2 linked regions of the Salipiger sp. CCB-MM3 genome follow. The main gene of each other region encodes a partner of the protein of the gene in region 2 in a complex. Links are inferred from orthologs where the notes say so. Each region holds a gene or a part of one and is shown on either strand. Other genes may lie near its edges.

The links.
Region 1: the proteins of clpS (region 2) and clpA are in contact, whole or in part, in a solved structure (PDB 1LZW), measured with the Escherichia coli proteins. The link is inferred for Salipiger sp. CCB-MM3 from one-to-one orthologs.

Annotation. Positions count from the first base shown.
Region 1 is NZ_CP014595.1:1,847,176-1,858,393, reverse strand. What follows is about bases 38-3,072. They hold clpA (ATP-dependent Clp protease ATP-binding subunit ClpA), read left to right. Parts: upstream 38-408; coding sequence 409-2,736; downstream 2,737-3,072. Other genes in these bases: AYJ57_RS09005 (lipocalin-like domain-containing protein), read left to right, coding at 2,909-3,072; gloB (hydroxyacylglutathione hydrolase), read left to right, coding at 38-256. In the rest of the region: more of gloB, read left to right, coding at 1-37; more of AYJ57_RS09005, read left to right, coding at 3,073-3,334; AYJ57_RS09000 (peptidoglycan -binding protein), read right to left, coding at 3,357-5,258; AYJ57_RS08995 (biopolymer transporter ExbB), read right to left, coding at 5,262-6,476; AYJ57_RS08990 (gamma-glutamylcyclotransferase), read right to left, coding at 6,533-7,075; AYJ57_RS08985 (DUF2125 domain-containing protein), read left to right, coding at 7,144-8,091; AYJ57_RS08980 (acetylornithine deacetylase/succinyl-diaminopimelate desuccinylase family protein), read left to right, coding at 8,193-9,482; AYJ57_RS08975 (ABC transporter substrate-binding protein), read right to left, coding at 9,621-11,093. UniProt on the Escherichia coli protein: ATP-dependent specificity component of the ClpAP protease. It directs the protease to specific substrates. It has unfoldase activity. The primary function of the ClpA-ClpP complex appears to be the degradation of unfolded or abnormal proteins.
Region 2 is NZ_CP014595.1:1,211,069-1,222,106, forward strand. Bases 5,589-8,443 are described here. They hold clpS (ATP-dependent Clp protease adapter ClpS), read right to left. Parts: upstream 7,252-8,443; coding sequence 6,925-7,251; downstream 5,589-6,924. Other genes in these bases: AYJ57_RS05915 (SDR family NAD(P)-dependent oxidoreductase), read right to left, coding at 5,589-5,882; AYJ57_RS05920 (class I SAM-dependent methyltransferase), read right to left, coding at 5,920-6,900; AYJ57_RS05930 (HAD family hydrolase), read left to right, coding at 7,393-8,091; AYJ57_RS05935 (D-alanyl-D-alanine carboxypeptidase family protein), read left to right, coding at 8,313-8,443. Outside these bases: AYJ57_RS05885 (hypothetical protein), read right to left, coding at 1-147; AYJ57_RS05890 (50S ribosomal protein L11 methyltransferase), read right to left, coding at 245-1,120; AYJ57_RS05895 (MFS transporter), read right to left, coding at 1,215-2,450; AYJ57_RS05900 (cupin domain-containing protein), read right to left, coding at 2,505-2,930; AYJ57_RS05905 (YeeE/YedE family protein), read left to right, coding at 3,099-4,160; hemF (oxygen-dependent coproporphyrinogen oxidase), read right to left, coding at 4,169-5,059; more of AYJ57_RS05915, read right to left, coding at 5,079-5,588; more of AYJ57_RS05935, read left to right, coding at 8,444-9,872; rpsU (30S ribosomal protein S21), read right to left, coding at 10,083-10,289; AYJ57_RS05945 (COQ9 family protein), read left to right, coding at 10,406-11,038. UniProt on the Escherichia coli protein: Involved in the modulation of the specificity of the ClpAP-mediated ATP-dependent protein degradation.

The sequences.
Region 1 (11,218 bases), 640 kb from region 2 along the record:
CGAATACACTTCCGGAAACGCACGTTTCGCGCTTACTATTGAACCTCAGAACGCTGCGCTTAAATTGCGTAGTGACGCCATCGCCAAAGCCCGGACAGAGGGGCGACCAACCGCCTCCTGCGTGCTGTCCGAGGAACTGGCCACCAACCCTTTCCTACGCCCGGATTCGCCCGCGATCCGCGAGACCCTCGCGATGACCGGGGCAGATGACGTGTCGGTATTCGCCGAGATCCGAGCCCGGAAGGACCGCTTCTAAGCCGCCACATTTCACGCCACGTTGCGACAATCGCGTTAAATGTGAGCGCCGCAAGCTTAGAAAACACTTGAAGGATGGTCCGTATCGACCAAACTTTAACGGTAAGAGGCAATGTTGGGCCTGTGCCCGACGCAGACAAGAAGGAGCACGCCGTGCCTTCATTCTCGAACACTCTTGAGCAGGCAATTCACTCGGCCTTGGCGCTGGCGAACTCCCGCAGCCACGAATTTGCGACGCTCGAGCACCTTCTTCTGGCTCTGATCGACGAACCCGACGCCGCCCGCGTGATGAAAGCCTGCTCGGTGGACACCGAGGAGCTGCGCACCACGCTGGTGGAATTCATCGACGAGGACCTTTCCAACCTCGTGACCGACGTCGAAGGCTCGGAGGCGGTGCCGACCGCCGCGTTCCAGCGCGTGATCCAGCGCGCCGCCATCCACGTCCAAAGCTCGGGCCGTACCGAGGTGACCGGGGCGAACGTGCTCGTCGCCATCTTCGCCGAGCGCGAGAGCAATGCCGCCTACTTCCTGCAAGAGCAGGACATGACGCGCTACGATGCTGTCAACTTCATCGCCCACGGCGTGGCGAAAAACCCGGCCTACGGCGAAAGCCGCCCGGTGAGCGGCGCACAGGACAACGAGGAAGAGGCCAAGGCCGAAACCACGCAGGCTGCCGACAACAAGGAATCGGCGCTGGCGAAATACTGCGTCGACCTCAACGCCAAGTCCCGCAAGGGCGATGTGGATCCGCTGATCGGCCGCGAATCCGAGGTTGAGCGCTGCATTCAGGTGCTCTGCCGCCGCCGCAAGAACAACCCGCTTCTGGTGGGCGATCCCGGTGTTGGCAAAACCGCCATCGCCGAGGGTCTCGCGCGCAAGATCGTCAACGGCGACACCCCCGAGGTGCTGTCGAACACCACGATTTACTCGCTCGACATGGGCGCGCTGCTGGCGGGCACTCGCTACCGCGGCGACTTCGAAGAGCGGCTCAAGGCCGTGGTGACCGAGCTTGAAGAGCATCCCGACGCGGTTCTCTTCATCGACGAGATCCACACGGTGATCGGTGCCGGGGCCACCTCCGGCGGCGCCATGGATGCCTCCAACCTGCTGAAGCCCGCGCTTCAGGGCGGCAAGCTGCGCACCATGGGTTCGACCACCTACAAAGAGTTCCGCCAGCACTTCGAAAAGGACCGTGCGCTCAGCCGCCGGTTCCAGAAGATCGACGTGAACGAGCCTTCGGTCGATGATGCGGTGAAGATCCTCAAGGGCCTCAAGCCCTACTTCGAAGAGCACCACTCGGTGAAATACACGCAGGATGCGATCAAGTCGGCGGTCGAGCTTTCGGCCCGCTACATCAATGACCGCAAGCTGCCCGACAAGGCGATCGACGTGATCGACGAAGCCGGCGCAGCGCAGCACCTCGTGGCCGAGAGCAAGCGTCGCAAGACCATCGGCGCCAAGGAGATCGAGGATGTCGTGGCGAAGATTGCCCGCATCCCCCCGAAGAACGTGTCCAAGAACGACGCAGAGGTGCTCAAGGACCTCGAAGCGACGCTCAAGCGCGTGGTCTTCGGTCAGGACAATGCCATCGAGGCGCTGTCTTCGGCGATCAAACTGGCGCGTGCCGGCCTGCGCGAACCCGAGAAGCCCATCGGCAACTACCTCTTCGCTGGCCCCACCGGCGTCGGCAAAACCGAGGTGGCCAAGCAGCTTGCAAGCTCGCTCGGCGTGGAACTGCTGCGCTTCGACATGTCCGAATACATGGAGAAACACGCGGTCAGCCGTCTGATCGGTGCGCCTCCGGGCTATGTCGGCTTCGATCAGGGTGGCCAGCTCACCGATGGCGTGGATCAGCACCCGCACTGCGTGCTTCTGCTCGACGAGATCGAGAAGGCACACCCGGATGTCTACAACATCCTGCTGCAGGTGATGGACCACGGCTCGCTGACCGACCACAACGGCCGCACGGTGGATTTCCGCAATGTGATCCTCATCATGACCTCGAACGCGGGTGCCGCGGAACAGGCCAAGGCGGCCATCGGCTTCGGTCGCGACCGCCGCGAAGGCGAGGACACCGCCGCCATCGAGCGGACCTTCACGCCGGAATTCCGCAACCGTCTCGACGCGGTGATCAGCTTCCAGCCGCTGCCCAAAGAGGTCATCCTCTCGGTGGTCGAGAAGTTCGTGCTGCAGCTCGAAGCGCAGCTCATGGATCGCAACGTGTCGATCGAGCTCACCAAGCCGGCGGCTGAATGGCTGGCCGACAAGGGCTATGACGACAAGATGGGCGCGCGTCCGCTGGGCCGCGTGATCCAGGAAAACATCAAGAAGCCGCTGGCCGAGGAACTGCTCTTCGGCAAGCTGGTCAAGGGCGGTCTGGTCAAGGTCACCGTCAAGGACGACAAGCTGGTGCTGAAGACGGAAGGGCCGGACAAGCTCCGCCTCTCCTCGCGCAAGCCGCCGCTTCTGACCGCCGACTGACGCCAGACGGCATCGCAAACACCATCCCCGCCGGTCCGCCCGGCGGGGATTTTTTGTGCCCGGCACCCCCCCCTGCCCGCAGATCCTGTGCCGCCCATCGCACGACGGGCTTGGCACGATGCCCCCGCCGCGTGCATCATCCGCAGGTGTGCGGACCGAGGAGGGGAAAGCCATGGCGAAGACAGAGGACCTGATCGGGTCGTGGCGCATGAAGGCTTGGACGCGCACGGCGGTGGCGACGGGCGAGACCACAGATGCGCTCGGCCCTGCCCCCATCGGCTATATCGCCTATCACAGCTGCGGGCGGATGATGGCAACAGTCTTTCGCGGCAACCGATTGCCGCCCGGCGACAGGCCGTGGACGGTGGAAGAGAAGGCCGCGCTCTTTGACGACATGCTGGCCTATGTCGCCAGCTACCGCCTCGAAGGCGATAGGGTGATCCATGAGGTCGACGGCTCGTGGAACCCCAAATGGCAGGGGGCACTCGAGCGGCCCTTCACGCTCGCCGGCGAGCGTCTGGTGATCAGCGGCGCTCCCGGTACGGACCCCGCCACCGGCGAAGAGGTCATCTACCGCATGGAGTTCACCAAGGACTGAGCCGCGATCCCGCGACAGCCGCTTACTTCTCGGTCAGCTTCAACTCGATCCGGCGGTTCTGGGCGCGCGCCTCGGGGGTGTCCGCCGGGTTGATCGGCTGGAACTGCCCGAAGCCATTGGCCGAGAGCCGCTGCGGCGGAATGCCCTCGTTCTCGACCATGTAGCGCACCACCGACAGCGCCCGCGCTTGGCTCAGCTCCCAGTTGTCGGCAAAGGGCGCGCCGGGGCGCAGAGGCGTGTCATCCGTGTGCCCATCGACCCGCAGGATCCAGTTCAACCCCGGCGGAATCTCCTGCGCGATGGTGCGGATCAGCCCGGCGACCTTGGCAATCTCCTGCTCGCCCGCAACCGAAAGCTGCGCGCCGCCCGGCGGGAACAGCACCTCTGACGAGAAGACGAAACGGTCACCCTCGATGCGGATGCCCTCCTGATCGCCCACGACCTCGCGCAGACGCCCGAAGAATTCCGAGCGGTAGCGCTCCAGATCCTGCGCCTGCGCCTCGAGCCGCTTCCGCTCGGCCTCTTCAAGCTGTCGGCGCTTGCGCTCTTCGGCGGCAACCCGCGCCAGCGCGGCGTTGAGGTCGGTCCCGAGGTTCTGGATCTGCACCTGCGCCTCGGCATCCTTCTCGCGGCTTTCGTCGAGCAGCCCCTGCAGTTGCGACAGTTGCGTGCGCAGCGCGGCGACCTGTTGGTTCAGCAGCTCCGACTGTTTCTGCGCGGCGCTCGCCCGCGCCTCGCTGTCCTGAAGCTCCGAGCGCGCCTGCGCCAGCAGCGCCTGCTGGCGTTCGTCCTCGCTCAGCCCCTCCGAGAGCTTGGCCTCTGCGGCGGCCTTTGCGGCCAGCGCCGCGGCAAGCCGCTCCTGCACTTGTTTGGCATCGAGCTCGACATCGCTCTGCGCCGCCAGCGCCTCGGCCAGCTTCACCTCGGCAGCGTCGCGCGCGCGGCGTGCCGCGGCCAGATCGCTGCGCAGCGCGGCCATCTCGCCCGCGGCGCTATCGCCCGCGTCCTGCGCCTGCGCCAGCTGCGTTTCGAGCGAGGCGACGCGCGCCTCCAGCGCGTCGGAATCATCCGCCGCCAGCGCCGCCGCGAGCCGGGCGGTCAGTTCCTCGCGGCCCTGCCGCGCGGCGGCCAGAAGCGTCAGCGTGTCCTCGGCCTGCTTGCGCTCTTGCTCCAGCGCCAGCGTCATCGAGGTCAGTTCGGCCTGCGCGCCTTCAAGCCGCTTGCGCAGCGCGGCGGCGGCTTCGGCCTCGGCCAGACGCTGCTGTTCCTCTTCGGAAAGATCGTCCTGCAGCTCGCTCACCTGCGCGGTCAGCCCGCCCAGCTGCTGCTCTTTGTCGGCGTTCTGTGCGCGCAGATCGGCCACCAGCGCCTCAAGCGCCTCGCGCTTGGCGGCGGCAAGCCGTGCCGCCTCCTGCTGCGCGTCCATCTCGGAGCGGGCCGAGGCCAGCGCGGTCTCCAGCGCATCGCGCTCGGAACTGAGGCTGTCGCGCTCTTGCGAGAGATCCGCCACGGTGCCGCGCGCGTCGTCACGCTCGGCGATCAGCGAGGCGACCTGCTCTTCGAAAGAGGCGATCCGCCCCTGCTGCGCGTCGCGCTGCGCGGTGAGCGAGGCGATGATCGAGCGCTGCTCTGCCAGCTGCGCCTCGGTGTCGGTGAGGGTGGATTCCAGCTCGCCAAGCTGGTTGGTCAGCGCGGTGTTGCGCCGTTCCTGCAGCCCCAGCGCCTGCGACAGCGAGGCGATCTCGCCGGTCAGACTGTCAAGCTCGCTCTCCTGCCCGGTGATGGTCTCGCGCAGCACGAACTGGATCACCATGAAGATGGTGAGCACGAACATCAGCACCAGCAGAAGCCCGGTCATCGCATCGACGAAACCGGGCCAGATGTTGGCCTGTAGACGGGCCCCGGTGCGGCGCGACAGAGCCATGGATCAGCCCTCGGTCCCGCCGGAACGGGCCGGGCCGGGACGCACGGCGCGCACCTGCGGCGCTTGCGGGCGGGCGATCTGCCCGATGGCGCGGGTCAGCGTCGCCAGATCGGTGCGCAGTTCGGCCATGCTTTCCTGACGGCCCGCCGCCACCTCTTCGAGAAGCCGCAGCATCTGCACGTCGATCGAGCGCAGGCGCATCCGGCTTTCGGCATCCAGCCCCTCGGCGCTCTCGCGGCTTTCCAGCACTTCGATCAGCTTTTCCTGCCCTTCGGCGATGCGGGCCAGAGAATTCGAGGAAGGCGCCGTGGCTTCCAGCCGCTCGGTCATCCGCTCGATGGAATCGGCCAGTTGCCCGAGCCGCCCCTCGATCTCCATCCGGCCCTGCTCACTCTCGGCATAGAGGGCGGTCATCCGGCCCATCTGATCGTTCATCTGGTCGAGCACCATGCCGATCAGCGCCTCGTCACCGCCGCCCTCGCCTTCGCCAGAGGAGAAGCTGAGCTTGGTGATCGAGCTGAGCCATTCTTCAAGCTCGCGGTAAAAGCGGTTCTGCCCGTGCCCGGCGAAAAGCTCCAGCAGCCCGACGATCAGCGAGCCGGCAAGACCCAGCAGCGAGGAGGCAAAGGCCACGCCCATGCCGCCCAACTGCCCCTCAAGCCCGCTCATCAGGCGCGAGAAGGTCTGCACCCCGCTCTCGCCCTCTTCGGGCACAAGGCTGCGGATCGTGTCGACCAGCGCGGGCACCGTGGTGGCCAGCCCGTAGAAAGTGCCCAGCAGGCCAAGGAAGATCAGCAGCGAGACGATGTAGCGGGTGATCTCGCGCGCCTCGTCGATCCGCGTGGCCACGGAGTCGAGGATCGAGCGCGTCGAGGTGGTGGTGATCTGCAGCCGCTTGTCATGCCGTCGCAGCAGCGCCGCCAGCGGCGCCAGTAGACGCGGCGGACGGGCACCCGCGTCGCGGCCCGAGGCAAACCCTTCGATCCAGCGCACCGAAGTGATCAGCTGCGCCACCTGCAGGAAACAGGCCAGAACCCCGAGCACGAACACGAACAGGATGAAGCCGTTGAGATAGGGGTTCGACTGGAACACCGGCAACACGCGCGGCAGCACCAGAAAGGCGCCCGCCCCGCAGAGGCCGAGCACCGCCAGCATCAGCAGGATCTGGCGGACGGGTTGGCTGAAATGGGCCTCTGCCTCGAGGTCGCGTCGGTCCATTACGGGCACCTGATCAAAGCGAAAATTCCGCTTTTCAGCCTAAGGGTTCGCCCCAATCAAGCCAAGCCGTTATCCACAAGCGCACGAACACGTTCCGTCAACCAGTGCAACTCGGCATCAGGAATGCCCAGATGTTCCAGATGCGCCGTGGTGTTGTAGAGATATTCGGTGTTCGGCCCGCGTCCGCCGATGGCCTGGGCGATGATCCGCGCCTGCTCTTCAAGGTCCAGCCCGCCGCAGTACTGAATGTGGTCGGGATCGATGATATAGGTCACCGCCTCCACCTCGCGCCCGTCCTGCAGCACCAGAGGCAATGTCGCCTCGTAATAGGCCGCCGAGACCAGTTCACGATCACGCAGATAGGCCAGCGTCGGCCCCTCGGTGCCCGGCTGGGCGCGCAGCGCCAGCCCCTCGCAAGAGGCCTCGTCTTCCGCATCCAGCGCCAGCACCAGCCCCGGCGCCTCTGGGGTGCCGCGGTGGTGGATCGAGCGCATGCAGAACGAGCGGCGGTAGCCGGGCAGCGTGGCATGCGCGCTCTCCGCCACGGGAAAGCCGGGGTTCCAAAGAAGTGAGCCATATCCGAAGACCCAAAGCGCCATCATTCTGGTCCTTTCCGCATGCCAGCTGTAAACACCAAACGGTTGCTTCGGAAAAGGGGGGCGTTGCGGTGAAGAAACTTGCAATTGCGGTGATCGTGGCCGCGCTGGCGTGGTCGGGCTTCTGGTTCGTGTCCGCCCATTTCGAGCGCAAGGCGATCGACAGCTGGATGGAGGCGCGCCGCACCGAGGGCTGGACCGCCACCTATGACGACCTGACCATCAAGGGCTTTCCCAACCGCATGGACGCGCGGCTGAGCGGGCTGGTGCTGGCAAGCCCCGACGGGCTGCGCTGGGAGGCGCCCTTCGTCGATATCTACCGGCTGGTCTACAACTTCGGGCATGAGATCCTCGCCTTCCCGCCGCAGATGACCGTCACCACCGAAATGGGCGAGACGCAGGTCGCTTCGGACGGGATGCGCGCCAGCTTCATCCACGAGGGCGACACCGTGGTGCGCGCCAATTTCGAAAGCCAGACGCTCAACCTCACCGGCGCTACCACCGCCGCACTGGCCGGTCTGACCGCCGCGCTCACCCGCGACGAGGATGCCGAGACCAGCTACCGCATCGCCGTCGGCGCCGATGCCATCGCGGGCTCGGGCGGTCGCGTGGCCGATGCCATCCGGCTGGATGCGGGGTTCGACACCGATCTGCCGCTGCGCGTCGGCCAGCAGTCCGGTCCGCACCCGCAGCCCACCCGCGTCGATCTGCGCCTCGCCGAATACAAGGTGGACGACCTGCAGCTGAAGGTGGCCGGCGAGGTGGATGTCGACGACCGGGGCCGGATGGATGGTGAGGTCACCGTGAAGGCGGTGAACTGGCGCGAGATGATCGCCATGGCACAGCAGAGCGGCCAGCTGCCCGAGAATATGGCGCAGATGCTCGAGGACGGGCTGGGGCTGATCGCCGGCCTCTCGGGCAACCGCGAGACGCTCGACCTGCCGCTGACCCTCGACGAGGGTCGCGCCCGCCTCGGACCCATCCCGCTGGGCGAGGCCCCGCGGCTGCGCTTCCCCTGAGCCGCCTCTTCCCGGAGCCTTGCCCGAGCCCTGCCTGTCCGAGCCCTGCCTGCCCGCGCGCCACGCTTGCGTAGCGCGCGAAACGGGGGAAGAGTGCTGGCATGACCGACGCCACCACCTCCCATTCCGCCACTAGCCTCGAAGGCCGTATTGCCGAGAAGCGCGACGATCTGATCGCCCTGACGCAAGATCTCGTGCGCATCCCCACGCTGAACCCGCCGGGACAGTATTACCGCGACATCTGCGAGTATCTGCAGCGCCGCCTCGCCGCGCGCGGCTTTGACTGCACGCTGGTCCGCGCAGAGGGGGCCCCCGGCGACAGCGAAAAATACCCGCGCTGGAACCTCGTCGCCCGCCGCGAGGGCAGGCGCCCCGGCGAGTGCGTGCATTTCAACTCGCATCACGACGTGGTCGAGGTGGGCAACGGCTGGACCCGCGATCCCTTTGGCGGCGCGCTCGAGGGCGATCGCATCTACGGGCGCGGCACCTGCGACATGAAGGGCGGGCTCGCCGCCTCGGTGATCGCGGTGGAGGCCTTTCTCGAAGCCCATCGCGATTTTGCCGGGGCGGTGGAAATCAGCGCCACGGCGGACGAGGAATCCGGCGGCTACGGCGGCGTCGCGCATCTGGCCAAGGAGGGCTGTTTCGCCCCGAGCCGCGTGCAACATGTGATCATCCCCGAGCCGCTCGACAAACACCGCATCTGCCTTGGCCATCGCGGCGGCTGGTGGGCTGAGATCGAGACCAAGGGCGAGATCGCCCATGGCTCAATGCCCTTCCTCGGCGATTGCGCCATTCGCCACATGGGCGCCGTTCTGGATGCCTTCGAGCAGACCTTGTTCCCGGCTATGGCCGCCCGCACCACCGACATGCCCGTGGTCCCCGAGGGCGCGCGCAATTCGACGATGAACATCAACTCGATCCACGGCGGCCAGCCCGAAGAGCACGAGGGGCTTCCGGCCCATTGCGTGCCCGACAGCTGCCGCATCGTGATCGACCGCCGGTTTCTGATCGAGGAAACGGTCGAGGGTGTGCAGGACGAGGTGATCGCGCTGCTGGACGACCTGAAATCCCGCCGTCCGCAGTTTGACTACGAAATACGGGAACTCAACCGGGTCATCCCCTCGATGACCGACAAATCCGCCCCGGTGGTCACCACGGTCGCCGAGGCGATCCGCGAGGTGCTGGGGCAGGATCCCACCTATGTCGCCTCGCCCGGCAGCTACGACCAGAAGCACATCGACCGCATCGGCAAGCTGAAAAACTGCATCGCCTACGGTCCCGGCGTGCTGGAACTGGCCCATAAGCCCGACGAGTGGATCGGCGTCAGCGACATGCTCGACAGCGCCCGCGTCATGGGCCGCAGCCTGCAGCGGTTGCTGCTGCCCTGACCTCGCAGGCTTCTGCACGCGGCGCGCTCCGGCCTGCCTCCGGCGGGGATATTTTCATCTAGACGAAGCGCAGGACGTTCCTCCTTCGCCTAGACTGAAATATCCCGGGGGTCCGGGGGCAGCGCCCCCGGCGTTGCGTCACTCGTCCCAGTAGACACCGGTGAGATCGGTTGCCTGCGTCGGCTGGTTCTGCCAGAGCCCGTGCAGATGCGCGTCGGCGATGGTCGGGAAGGCCAGCTGGAACAGGAAGCCGTTGACGTGATCCTCGGCGATCATGCTCTGCGCCTGCTTCAGCAGTTCGGAGCGCGCCGCCGGATCGGTGGTGGCGGTGAGCTGCGCCATCAGATCCTGAAACGCCGGGTTGTCATATTGGAAGTAATAATCGGGCCGGGCGTAGATATTGATGTCCATCGGCTCGGTGTGGCTGACGATGGTCAGGCCGAAATCCTTGCCGCGGAACACCTCTTCGAGCCATTGCGCCCATTCGAGGTTGGTGATCTCGGTCTGGATGCCGATCTCGCGCAGCTGCGCGGCGATGATCTCGCCGCCGCGGCGCGCGTAGGAGGGCGGCGGCAGCTTCAGCGTGGTGGTGAACCCATCGGGATAGCCCGCGTCCTCGAGCAGCGTCCGGGCCTTTTCGGGATCGTACCCCGACAGGCCCAGCAGATCGACGTAATCGGGATTATGCGGCGCGAAATGCGTGCCGATCGGCGTGCCGAGGCCGAACATGGCGCCGTCGATGATCGCCTGCCGGTCGATGGCATGGGCCACCGCCTCGCGCACCAGCGGATCGTCGAAGGGCTCGGCGCCATTGTTCATCGCGAGGATCGTCTCGCCCTCGGTCGAGCCCACCAGCACCTGAAAGCGCGGGTCGGCCTCGAACTGCGCGAGGTTCTCGGGGGCCGGGTAGCCGGCGAAAGCGTCGATATCCTGCGCCATCATCGCCGCGAAGGCCGCGCTCGGGTCCGAGATGAAGCGGAAGGTGGCGTGGCTCAGCGCCGGGGCCGCGCCCCAATAGCTCTCGTAGCGCTTGAGCCCGATCCGGTCGCCCTGCACCCATGTGTCGAAGGCGAAGGGGCCGGTGCCCACAGGCGCGGTCTTGATGTCGCCGACGCTTTCGGGCGCGACGATCACCGCGTCGCCCCAGGCCATGTTGAACAGGAACGCTCCATCCGGCTCGGACAGCGTAACCTCGACGGTCAGCGGATCGGTCACCGTCACCTCCGAAATGCCGGAGAACAGCGCCTTCTGCGCGTTTTGGCTGTCTTCGGCGCGGGCCCGGTCGAGGGTGAACTTCACATCCTCGGCGTCCATCGTGCTGCCGTCATGGAAGGTGACGCCATCGTGCAGGTGGAAGGTGTAGCCGGTGCCGTCCTCCGAGATGTCCCAGCTTTCCGCTAGGCCCGGCTGGATGGAGCCATCTTCGCCGAATTTCGTCAGGCCCTCGAAGACGTTGGAATAGAGCACCGAGTCGATCGCCCCGGCGGCCGCCGAGGTGGGATCGAGATGCGGCGGCTCCAGCTGCAGCGCGATGATCAGATCGTCCTGCTGCGCGAGCGCAGCGGTGCTGCCGAGCAACAGCGCGGCAAGAGTGAGGCTGAGACGGGTCATCAAGGCGGGGTCCTTTCGCGGAACAGAAGGGCGGGCGTCGCCCCAGACTGAGCGCAATTGCCGTGTCAGTGCAAGGCGCTGCACCGCCGCGCCGGGGGGACCGTTCGGGATTGAGGCTGGATCGG
Region 2 (11,038 bases):
CAGGCGCACCGGCGAAATGCGCCGGATCGGTCGGTGCTCGAACACCCCGTTGCGATTGATCTTGGTGACATAGCCCTGTGCCAGTTTCCGGTGCTTTTGCGCAACCGCACGCTGACGACGCTCGAAACTCTTGAGAGCGCTTTCCATACCGCGGAACCCCTCTAAACAAACAAATACGTGGCGTATTTGCTCTCAAAGCGCGGCAAAATTTAGGCTAAAAAGCGGCGATTACGCCGCTTTTCGTTCACGAAGGCTTGCGCAGGGTCAGGGTCACCCATTCGCCGATCTCGTCGCGGCACACCAGATCGACGCCCGCAGCGGCATAGGCTGCGATCACCTCGTCGGCCTGACGGATCAGGATGCCCGAGAGGATCGCACGCCCGCCCGGTGCCAGATGCGCCGACATATCGGGCGCCAAATCGATCAGCGGCTGCTTGAGGATATTGGCGAACACCAGATCATAGGGCGCGCGCGCGGCAAGCTCGGGGTGGCCGAAACCGGCGGCTTCGACGCAGATCACCTTGCCAGTGAGGTCGTTGGCGCGCACGTTGGCCTCGGCCACTTCCACCGCGACCTCGTCGATGTCCGACACGATCACCGGGTTCGGCCAGATGCGCGCGGCGGCCATGCCCAGAACGGCGGTGCCGCAGCCGATATCCGCCACATTCTGGCCAACCATACCCTCGTTCGACAGCCGGTCGAGCGCGCGCAGGCAGCCCAGCGTGGTGCCGTGGTGGCCGGTGCCAAAGGCCATGGCGGCCTCGATCAGCAGCGGCTCGGCGCCTTCGGGGATCTTGTCGGCGTCATGCGAGCCGTAGACAAAGAAGCGCCCGGCCTCGACCGGGGTCAGCTCACGGCGCACCTTGTCGACCCAATCCTGATCGGGCACTTCCGACACCACGAAGGGCGCCGCGCCATAGGCCGCCGACAGCAGCGCCAGTTCGACATCGCTCGGCGGCTCGAGGAAATAGCCGCCCACTTCCCATGTGCCACTGCCGTCTTCGATCTCGAAAACGCCAACGCCCGTGGGTTCGGGTTCAAGATCTTCGATGGCCTCGCCCAGGGCCTCGGCAGCGGTCTTGTCGCTCAGCTTGGTGAAGGCGGTCCAGGTCTTGGCCATGTGATGCTCTCCGTTCAGGGTTGGCCTGCCCGATAGCGCGTTTGCCGCTGCAGCGCCAGCCTTGCCGTGCAGGGCCGGCGGGCGCTTTGGCAGCTCACTCGGCGGGCTGCGGCGGCAGGCGCGGGGCAAAGATCGTCTCGTAGCCCGGGCTCGGATGGCGCGGGATCATCAGCGCCAGCGACAGCGACACAAGCGCCATGCCCGCCGCCAGCCCGAACACCGCCCCCGGCGAGATCATCCAAAGATATCCCAGCGCGAAGGGCAGGAAGACCGCCGCGATGTGGTTGATGGTGAAGGCCACGGCGGCGGTGGGCGCGATGTCTCCGGGATCGGCGATCTTCTGGAAATAGGTCTTCAGCGCCAGCGCGAGCGCAAAGAAGATATGGTCGATCACATAGAGCACCGAGGCCAGCACCACGCCCCAGTGGAACCAGTAGAGCCCGCCATAGGCCAGAAACACCAGCACCAGCCCGGCGTATTCAAACAGCAGCACCCGCCGCTCGCCAAAGCGGTGCACGGCTTTGCCCAGCATCGGTGCCAGCGCCATATTGGCGCAAAGGTTGATCAGGTAAAGCGCCGTCACCTCATGCACGGCAAAGCCAAAGCGCTCGACCATCATGAACCCCGCGAAGACCACGAAGATCTGCCGCCGCGCGCCCGACATGAACTGCAGCGCGTAATAAAGCCAGTAGCGGCGGCGCAGGACGAAGGATTTGCGCTGCGGGTTCGGACTTTCGAACTGCGGAAAGGCCAGCGCGCAATAAAGGGTGATCACCAGCGTCAGCCCGCCCGAGACCATGTAGACGAAATTGTACGAAAGATCGAAGGCTTCCCACGTCATGACGATGGCCACATAGGCGATCAGCGTCGCCCCCGAGGCCGCGGCCAGCAGCCAGCCCAGCATCTGCGGCGCGCGATCCTTCGGCAGCCATTGCAGCTGCAGCGACTGGTTGACCGTCTCGTAGTAGTGAAAGCCGATGGAACTCAGCAGCGTGACGATCAGCAGGCCGCCCATGCTGGGGAACCACGCCGTCACCGCCGTCGCCACGCCCAGCAGCGTCAAAGCCAGCAGCGCCAGAACCTGCTCGCGCATTAGCAGCAGCACGAGGATCACCCCAATGGCGAGGAACCCCGGAATTTCGCGCACCGTGTGCAGCCAGCCGATGTCGGAGCCATCGAACTGCGCCGCCTCGATGACGAAATTGTTCAGCAGCGCCGACCAAGTGGCAAAGCTGAGCGGCATGGCAATCGCCATGAGGAAAAGCAGCGTCACCGGGCGCCGCCAGAGCGGCAACTCCCGGGCCTGCCCCAAGGGCACGATACGGGTCATGACCCTGCGATAAGCACTTTCCCGCAGCTTGGCGAGAGGCAACCGGCCCGCCCGTCAGCTTTCCGAGAAGCGGTACTCAACCTCCGAGAAGCGATCGCGCGGGAAGACATAGAGAAAGCGCAGCCCCTCGGCCCCAGCCACGGTGCCATGCTCGGCGTCCGCCGGGATGAAAAGCGCCACATTCGGGCCGATCTCATGGGCAGTGCCGTCGATGGTGACGATGCCCGAGCCGGCAAGGCCGAAATACATCTCGGCCGGCCCATGACGATGAGGCTTCAGCGTGCCAAGCGCGCCAAACTCGGCGATGCCCATGACCATTCCCGCGGTGGCGGTGCGATCCGCACAGAAGAGCGTGCGCCAGCGGACCGTCCCGAAGGCGGGATCCTCGCCGCCCTCAAGCGGCGCGTGGTCGGCGTTGGCGACAACCGGAATGCCCGAGAGGGCGGCGGTGACGAGCATATCTTGCAGAACGGTGGTCATGTCGGACACTCCGCAAAGGGGCACATGCGCGACCCTCCGCCAAGCGCGCGCGGGCGTCGCGCCAGAAAGCGACCGTGATGTCGCAGCCAGACAGCGCGCGGTGATCTGGATCAAGGCGATCACATTCCACGCATGCGATTTGATGGCACCCCGAGGAGGAGGACAGCCATGGAACTCGTCGCACTGGTCGATGTGATCGGCGAAGGCCCGACCGCCGCGCTCTTCGGCCTGATCACCGGCACGGTCTTTGGCATCGCCGCGCAGCGCTCGCGCTTTTGCCTGCGCGCGGCGGTGGTCGAATTTGCCCGCGGCAGCATGGGCGACAAGCTGGCCGTCTGGCTGCTGACCTTCTCGACCGCGCTGGTCTGGGTGCAGGGCGCGCAGCTTTTGGGCCTGTTCGATGCCGCCAATGCGCGCATGATGGCGGTGCCTGGTAGCTGGTCGGGAGCGATCATCGGCGGGCTGATGTTCGGCGCGGGCATGGTGCTGGCCAACGGCTGCTCGGGGCGGCTCTTGGTGCTCGCTGCGACGGGCAACCTGCGTTCGGTGATCTCGGGGCTGATCTTCGCGGTGGTGGCGCAGATGTCGCTCTCGGGGCTCCTGTCGCCGTGGCGCGACCGGCTCGCCGCGCTATGGATCACCGAGGGCGGGCGCAATATGAACCTGCTGTCGGCGCTGCATCTGCCGCGCGCCTCGGGGCTGATCCTCGGCCTCGCCATCGCGCTTCTGGCGCTGGAACTGGCGCGGCGCAACCGCATCGGCCTGCCGCGTCTGGTCTTTGCCTCCGGCGTCGGCTTTGCCGTGGCGCTGGGGTGGGTGCTGACCTTCGCGCTGTCGAATGTCGCCTTCGAGCCCGTGCAGGTGGAAAGCGCCACTTTCACCGGCCCCTCGGCGCATACGCTGATGGTCTTTCTCGAGCGTCCGGCAGTGGTGGATTTCGACATCGGGCTGATTGCCGGGGTCTTTGCGGGCGCATTGATCGCCGCCGCTTGGGGGCGGGAGTTGAAGCTTCAGGGCTTCGAAGGCCCCACCCCGCTGCGCAACGCGATGATCGGCGCGGCGCTGATGGGCTTTGGCGGGATGCTGGCGGGCGGCTGCGCCATCGGCGCGGGGGTCACCGGCGGCTCGATCTTCGCCGGGACCGCGTGGCTTGCGCTGTTTTGCATGTGGATCGGCGGCATGACCACCGAGATGCTGATGGGCGGGCGGCGCGCCAGCGCACCCGCCTGAAGCTCAGCTCAGACCCATTTCGCCAGTGGCGGCAGGCTCATCAGCACCGCGTCGGGATCATGGCCGGTGGCGAGGCCGAACTTGGTGCCCCGGTCGTAAACGAGGTTGTATTCGGCATATAGCCCGCGATGCACGAGCTGCGCGTCTTTTTCCGCCTCACCGAATTCCATGCCCCGGCGCTTCTCCACCAGCGGCAGATAGGCGGGCAGGAACGCCCGACCAATGTCCTGCGTGAGGGCGAAATCCGCCTCCCAGTCGCCAGTGTTGCGGTCGTCCATGAAGATGCCGCCGACGCCCCGCGCGCGCTTGCGGTGCGGGATGTAAAAATACTCGTCCGCCCAAGCCTTCAGCTCGGGGTAAAGCGTCTCGCCATGCGGATCGAGATGCTCTTTCTGGGTGGCATGGAAATGCGCCGTGTCCTCGTCATACTCGAGGCAGGGGTTGAGGTCCGAGCCGCCGCCGAACCACCACGCGCCGGGGGTCCAGAACATGCGGGTGTTCATATGGACCGCGGGCGCATGCGGGTTCTGCATATGTGCAACAAGGCTGATCCCCGAGGCCCAGAAGCGCGGGTCGGTCTCGATACCGGGCACGCCGCGCGCCGCCATGGATTTCTGCGCCGCCTCGCCCAGCGTGCCGTAGACCGTCGAGACGTTGACCCCGACCTTCTCGAACACCCGGCCCCCGCGCATCACGCTCATCAGCCCGCCGCCCGCGTCGCTGCCATCTTCGGCGGTGCGGGTGGTCGGCGTCACGGTGAAGCGGCCCGCCGCGTGATCCGAAAGCGGCCCCGAACCATGGCTGTCCTCCAGCCCCTCGAAAGCACCCACGATCTCGTCGCGCAGCGCGCGGAACCAATGCGAGGCGCGTGTTTTGCGCTCGTCGAACACGTCGGTCATGTCGTCCCCCCTGCCCGGCTCAGTGCATCGGCGCGCCGACCGGGTCGATCAGCGTACGGCCACCGTCGACCGTCATGATCTGGCCGGTCATAAAGCCCGAGGCCTCGGACGCAAGGAACTGCACCGCTTCGCAGACCTCGCCCGGCCCGGCGATGCGGCCTGCGGGCGTGTGCTTTTCGATCTCTTCGCGGTAGCCGGGATGCTCCTTGAGGATGTTCTTCAGGCTCGAAGACATCAGCGAGCCGAAAGCCACCGAGTTCACCCGGATGCGCTGCTCGGCCAGCGAGACCGCCATCGAGCGGGTCAGCTGATCGAGCGCGGCGACCGACACCGAATAGCCCAGCAGATGCGGGTTGGTGCGGCAGGCGGCGATCGACGAGATATTGACGATCGTCCCGGCGCAGCGCTCTTCCTCGTTGCCCTCCGCTTGTTTGATCATCCGCTTAGCGACGATCTGGCTGAGGCGCATGGCGGGCACGAGGTTCTGCCCCAGCATGGTCTCGAGCGATGCATCTTCGCAGTCGAGCACATTGGTGGGCAGGATCTGCCGCGCGCCGTTCACCAGAATATCCACCCGGTCATAGGCGTCGAGCGTCGCCGACAGCAGGTTGGCCAGCGTCAGCTTTTCGCGCAGATCACCGGCGAAGTAGCGCATGGTGCTGTCTTCTTCGGACTTGCCGCATTCCTTGGCCAGACGGCCCTCGTCCATGTCGGCGAACATGACGTTGGCGCCGCGCGCCGCGAAGTGCCGCGCGATTGCGAGGCCCACGCCATTGGCGGCACCGGTAACGATGGCAGTCTTGCCTTCGATGGAAAAACTCATGGGAATCCCTTGGATGTTTGCGCCACGCTAGCCGCGATCAGCGCCCCGGGCGAGAGGCATGTAGAATCTTGAACCGCGCATCCCCGGCGATTTCGTCGGAATTGCGGAAGCGTTCGGCAAGGCGGGTCTCATAGGGCAGATGCCGGTTGGCCACCAGCCACAGCTGCCCCGAAGGTTTCAGCATCCGCGCCGCCGCGTCGATGAACGCCTGCCCCAGCGAGGGCTCGGCCTTGCGCCGGTTGGTATGGAACGGCGGGTTCATCACGACCGCATCCAGCAGCGCGGGCGGCGTCCAGTTCAGCGCGTCGGCCCAGTGGAACTGCGCGCGCGGGTCGGTGACATTGCGGCGCGCGCAATCGAGCGCGACCAGGTCGGCCTCGACCAGATGCAGCGTGCCGATCTTTTCGCGCGTGAGGATGCCGTTCGCCAGCCCGCCCCAGCCCGCGCCCAGATCGGCGACATTGGTGCCCAGCTTCTGCGGCAGCGCGGCCAGCAGCGCCTCGCTCGCCGGGTCCGGCCCATCGGCCGAGAACACGCCCGGCGCCGTCCATTGGCCGCCCTCAAGCTGCGCCGGACCGCGCGCCCAATCGGCGAGCGCGTCGGTGGCGGCGAACCAGAAGCTCTTGCCATGCGCCTTCGAGACCTGACCGGTCACCTCGGTGCGCTTGCGGACAGCCTTCAGCGCGGTGTCGATGCCGTCGATCTTCTGGCCGTCGACAACCACCAGACCACCCTTGGCGGCGGCACAGGCCTCGGCGATCCACGTCTCGGCGCGGTCGCGGGCGCGCGGCAGAAAGACGATGGCGGCGGCGAACTCTCCCTCGGGCGCGGTGGCGACATCCCAGCCACGGCGCTCCCAAGCGGCGAAATCGGGGGCAGAGCGTTGCACAACCGTGCAGCGCTCACGCGGCAGGGCGCTGGCGTCGAAATCGCCGGGCGCGCCGAGCAGCAGGATGCGCCCTTCGGAGGGCAGGTCAAGACCTCCCTCAAGCGCGAAACTCAATCGGGTATCAGACATGGTCGAGCCGCCGGATCGGGCGGATCACTCCTTTTCCATGGTGCATTGCAGCGGATGCTGGTGGCGCCGGGCGAAATCCATCACCTGACCCACTTTGGTCTCGGCGATCTCGTGGCTGAACACGCCAACGACGGCGACGCCCTTTTTATGGACGGTCAGCATCACTTCGAACGCCTGCGCGTGAGTCATGCCGAAGAACCGCTCGAGCACATGCACGACGAATTCCATCGGCGTGTAGTCGTCGTTCAGCAGCAGCACCTTATAGAGCGGCGGGCGTTTGGTTTTCGGCTTGGTTTCGAGCACGACATCTGCGCCGCCCTCACCATCGCGAGGGTCGTTCGGGTCGGTCATGCGGGTTTTATGGGCCGTGACGGATTGGATCATCTCAAGGACGCTTTTGCTTTGCGTGTGCTTTGCGGTTCCGGCTTTGAAGGGTCTATATAAATCCAAGCAGCCCCGGAGGAAAGACCCGCGGCCCCAAGAGGCGTCATTATGGACAGGAAACTGCAAACAATCGCGTTCGATGCCGACGATACGCTCTGGCACAACGAACGCTTCTTCAATCTCACGCAGGAGCGATTCGCCGATCTTCTGGCCGATCACGTGGCGCGAGACCACCTCGACGCGCGGCTGCTGGAGGCCGAAAAGCGCAACATCGGCCACTATGGCTTTGGCGTGAAGGGCTTCGTTCTGTCGATGATCGAGACCGCGGTGGAAGTGACCGAGGGCCGCGTGCCCGGCACGGTCATCGGGCAGATCCTCTCGTACGGGCAGGACATGCTGGCCCATCCGATCGAGCTGCTGCCGCATGCACAGGACGCGGTCGAGGCGCTGGCCCCCGATCACCACCTCGTGCTGATCACCAAGGGCGATCTGCTGCATCAGGAGCGCAAGTTGGCGCAATCAGGCTTGGGCGAGATGTTCGACCGGGTCGAGATCGTCTCGGACAAGCAGCCGCAGACCTACGCCCGCATCTTCGCCGCCTGCCCCGGCGGCCCAGAGGCCGCGATGATGGTGGGCAATTCGCTCAAATCCGATGTGAACCCGGCGATCCGCGCGGGCAGCTGGGGTGTCTTCGTGCCGCAGGATCTGGCGTGGAGCCTCGAGCATGACGACCGCCTCGACCACCCAAGATTTCGAGAGATTCCCCATTTGGGCGCGCTGGCACAATTGGTCCACGCGATTGGCTGAATAAGTTTGCACAATTTTGCCTTAATCGCCTCTCTAGCGGCCAACTGCCTGATAGAACGCAATATATGGGAAATCACATTCAGGAAAATTGCGGAAAATCAAGGCACTGCAGGCTTTATTTTTTAAGCATCCCGTGCTAGCGTTTCCCCAAACTAGAACAGTTGGCCACCGGAAAACCGGGGCGAGAGGCAGAAGAGGCGAGTATCGTGACGGGACGGCGCATGTGGCGACCGGGCCGAGCAGGCCTGTATATTTTTACACTCATCTGGCTCACCTTGGTGGCCCCGCTGGGCGCTTGGGCTGCACCCTACGCAGCGCTGGTGATGGATGCGAGATCAGGCGAAATCCTGTTTTCGGAGAACGCCGAAACCCGGCTACACCCCGCATCGCTGACCAAGATGATGACGCTCTACATCGCCTTCGAGGCGGTGGAGCATGGCGAGATCAGCCTCGACACCGTGGTGACCATCTCGCGCAATGCCGCAGCAGAGCCGCCCTCGAAACTGGGCCTGCGCTCCGGGCAAAAGATCAAACTTCGCTACCTGATCCGCGCCGCCGCCGTGAAGTCGGCCAATGACGCCGCCACCGCCATCGGCGAGGCCATCGAAGGGTCGGAAGCCGCCTTTGCCCGCCGGATGAACCGCACGGCCAAGGCGCTGGGGATGACCCGCACCACCTACAAAAACGCCCATGGCCTGACCACCGAGGGCCATCTGTCCACCGCCCACGACATGGCGATCATGGGCCGGCACATCCTCTACGATTATCCCGAATATTATAACCTCTTCTCGCGCCGCACGACCGATGCCGGCATGCGCGAAGTGGCCAATACCAACCGTCGCTTCCTTGCCGCCTACCAAGGCGCCGACGGCATCAAGACCGGCTACACCCGCGCCGCGGGCTTCAACCTCGTCGCCTCCGCCGAGCGCGGACGCGAGCGCATCATTTCCGTGGTCTTCGGCGGCACCTCCACCGCCGCGCGCAACGCCAAAAGCGCCGAGCTTCTGAACCTCGGCTTCAAGCGCGCCAAGACCAACGTCGCCCTGCGCCGCCCGGCCAAGCCTTCCTATATGGGCCGTATCGGCAATGACATGATGGTGGCCGATGCCGATCCCAATGATTCGGGCCTGCGCGGCAAGTCGATCCGCGTCGCCGCCGCCGCCGTGCCCAAAAGCCTGCGTCCGAAGCTACGTCCCGGTGTAAGCGGCACCGATGTCGCGCCGCTGGTGGCCGGGGTCGAGGATGACATCGCCAACGTTCTGGAGAGCGTACAAGTCGCCAAGGTCGAGCCGACGGTGGCCGTCGCTCCCGAAAAGATCGACGTCGCGCAGGTCGACCAGCCCGCCGCCGAAACCGCTGCCGTCGAAGCCGCCATCGCCATCGCAGAGGGCGACACGGGGATTGCGCCCGACGCCTCGATTAAGCCTATGCGCCGCCCGCAGCAGATGCTTCTGGCCAGCGCCTCCGAGCCGGTGAGCCTCGAGACCGCCGCCATCGCAGAGCCCGACACGCAGGAAGTCGTCACCCGCGTGTCGACCTCGGGCGGGCGCCACTGGGGCATCAATGTGGGCCGCTATCCCAGCCGCTATGCCGCCGAGAAGATCCTGCTGAAAACCGCGCTGATGGAGACCGCCACGCTCGACGGCTCGCTGCGCAAGGTGGTCGACCGCTCCAGCGGCTTTGACGCCAACTTCATGGGGCTTTCGCGCGAGACCGCCGATCTTGCCTGCCGCCGTCTGCAGGCCCGGCAGGTCACCTGCTTCATGATCGGGCCGAGCTAAGGCGCCGCCACATCTCACGAACAAAAAGAAACCCCGGGACATTCCCGGGGTTACTTTTTGCGCGCCGCAAAGAGCATCCAAGCCCCCTGCCCCAAAAGCCGTATGCCAGAAACGACAAACCCCCGAAGGCCAGGCCCCGGGGGTCGTCAATTTCTTCTGTGTCGGAAGGTCAGCTGGCTGACCTCACGAGCAAGATCTCAAAGGCGAACCTTAGAGGAGACCTTCGCGCTGAGCCTTCTTGCGCGCCAGCTTGCGGGCGCGGCGGATGGCTTCGGCTTTCTCGCGAGCTTTCTTCTCGGACGGTTTCTCGAAATGCTGCCGGAGCTTCATTTCGCGGAAAACGCCTTCGCGCTGCAGCTTCTTCTTCAGGGCGCGGAGCGCCTGATCGACGTTGTTGTCGCGAACACTAACCTGCATGTGGTTTTCACCACCTTTCTAAGTTTGAGTTGCAAGGAAATTGCAGGAAGCCGGTCTATAGCAAGGCTTGCCAATCTTGTCTAGACTCCTACCCATTAAGTCAAAGGAGAGGCCCCATGAGTGAAGATATTGCCGGGCGCCTGCTTGATGCGGCGCTGAACCATGTCGCCTTCGACGGCTGGTCCGAGACGACCTTCCGCGCGGCGGCAAGCGATGCCGGGGTGGACCCGGTGGTGGCCCGCGGGCTCTACCCGCGCGGCGCGGTGGACATGGCGATCGCCTTCCACCGGCGCGGCGACGAGGCTATGTCCCAGCGCCTCAAGGAGATTGACCAATCCGAGATGCGCTTCCGCGACCGTGTGGCGCTCGCCGTGCGCACGCGGATCGAGGCGGTGGACGACCGCGAGGCGGTGCGCCGCGGCACCACGCTCTTTGCGCTGCCGATGTATGCCGCCGATGGTGCCAAGCTGATCTGGGGCACCTCCGATCGCATCTGGACGGAACTCGGCGACACCGACCGCGATTTCAACTGGTACACGAAACGCGCCACGCTGAGCGCGGTCTATTCCTCGACGGTGCTCTACTGGCTGGGCGATGATTCGCTCGACAATCACGCCACGTGGGAATTCCTCGACCGCCGGATCGAGGATGTGATGCGCTTCGAGAAGACCAAGGCCAAGGTCCGCGCCACGCCGGTGCTGGGCAAGGTCTTTGCCAGCTCGGAAAAGATGCTCGGCAAGGTCCGCCCG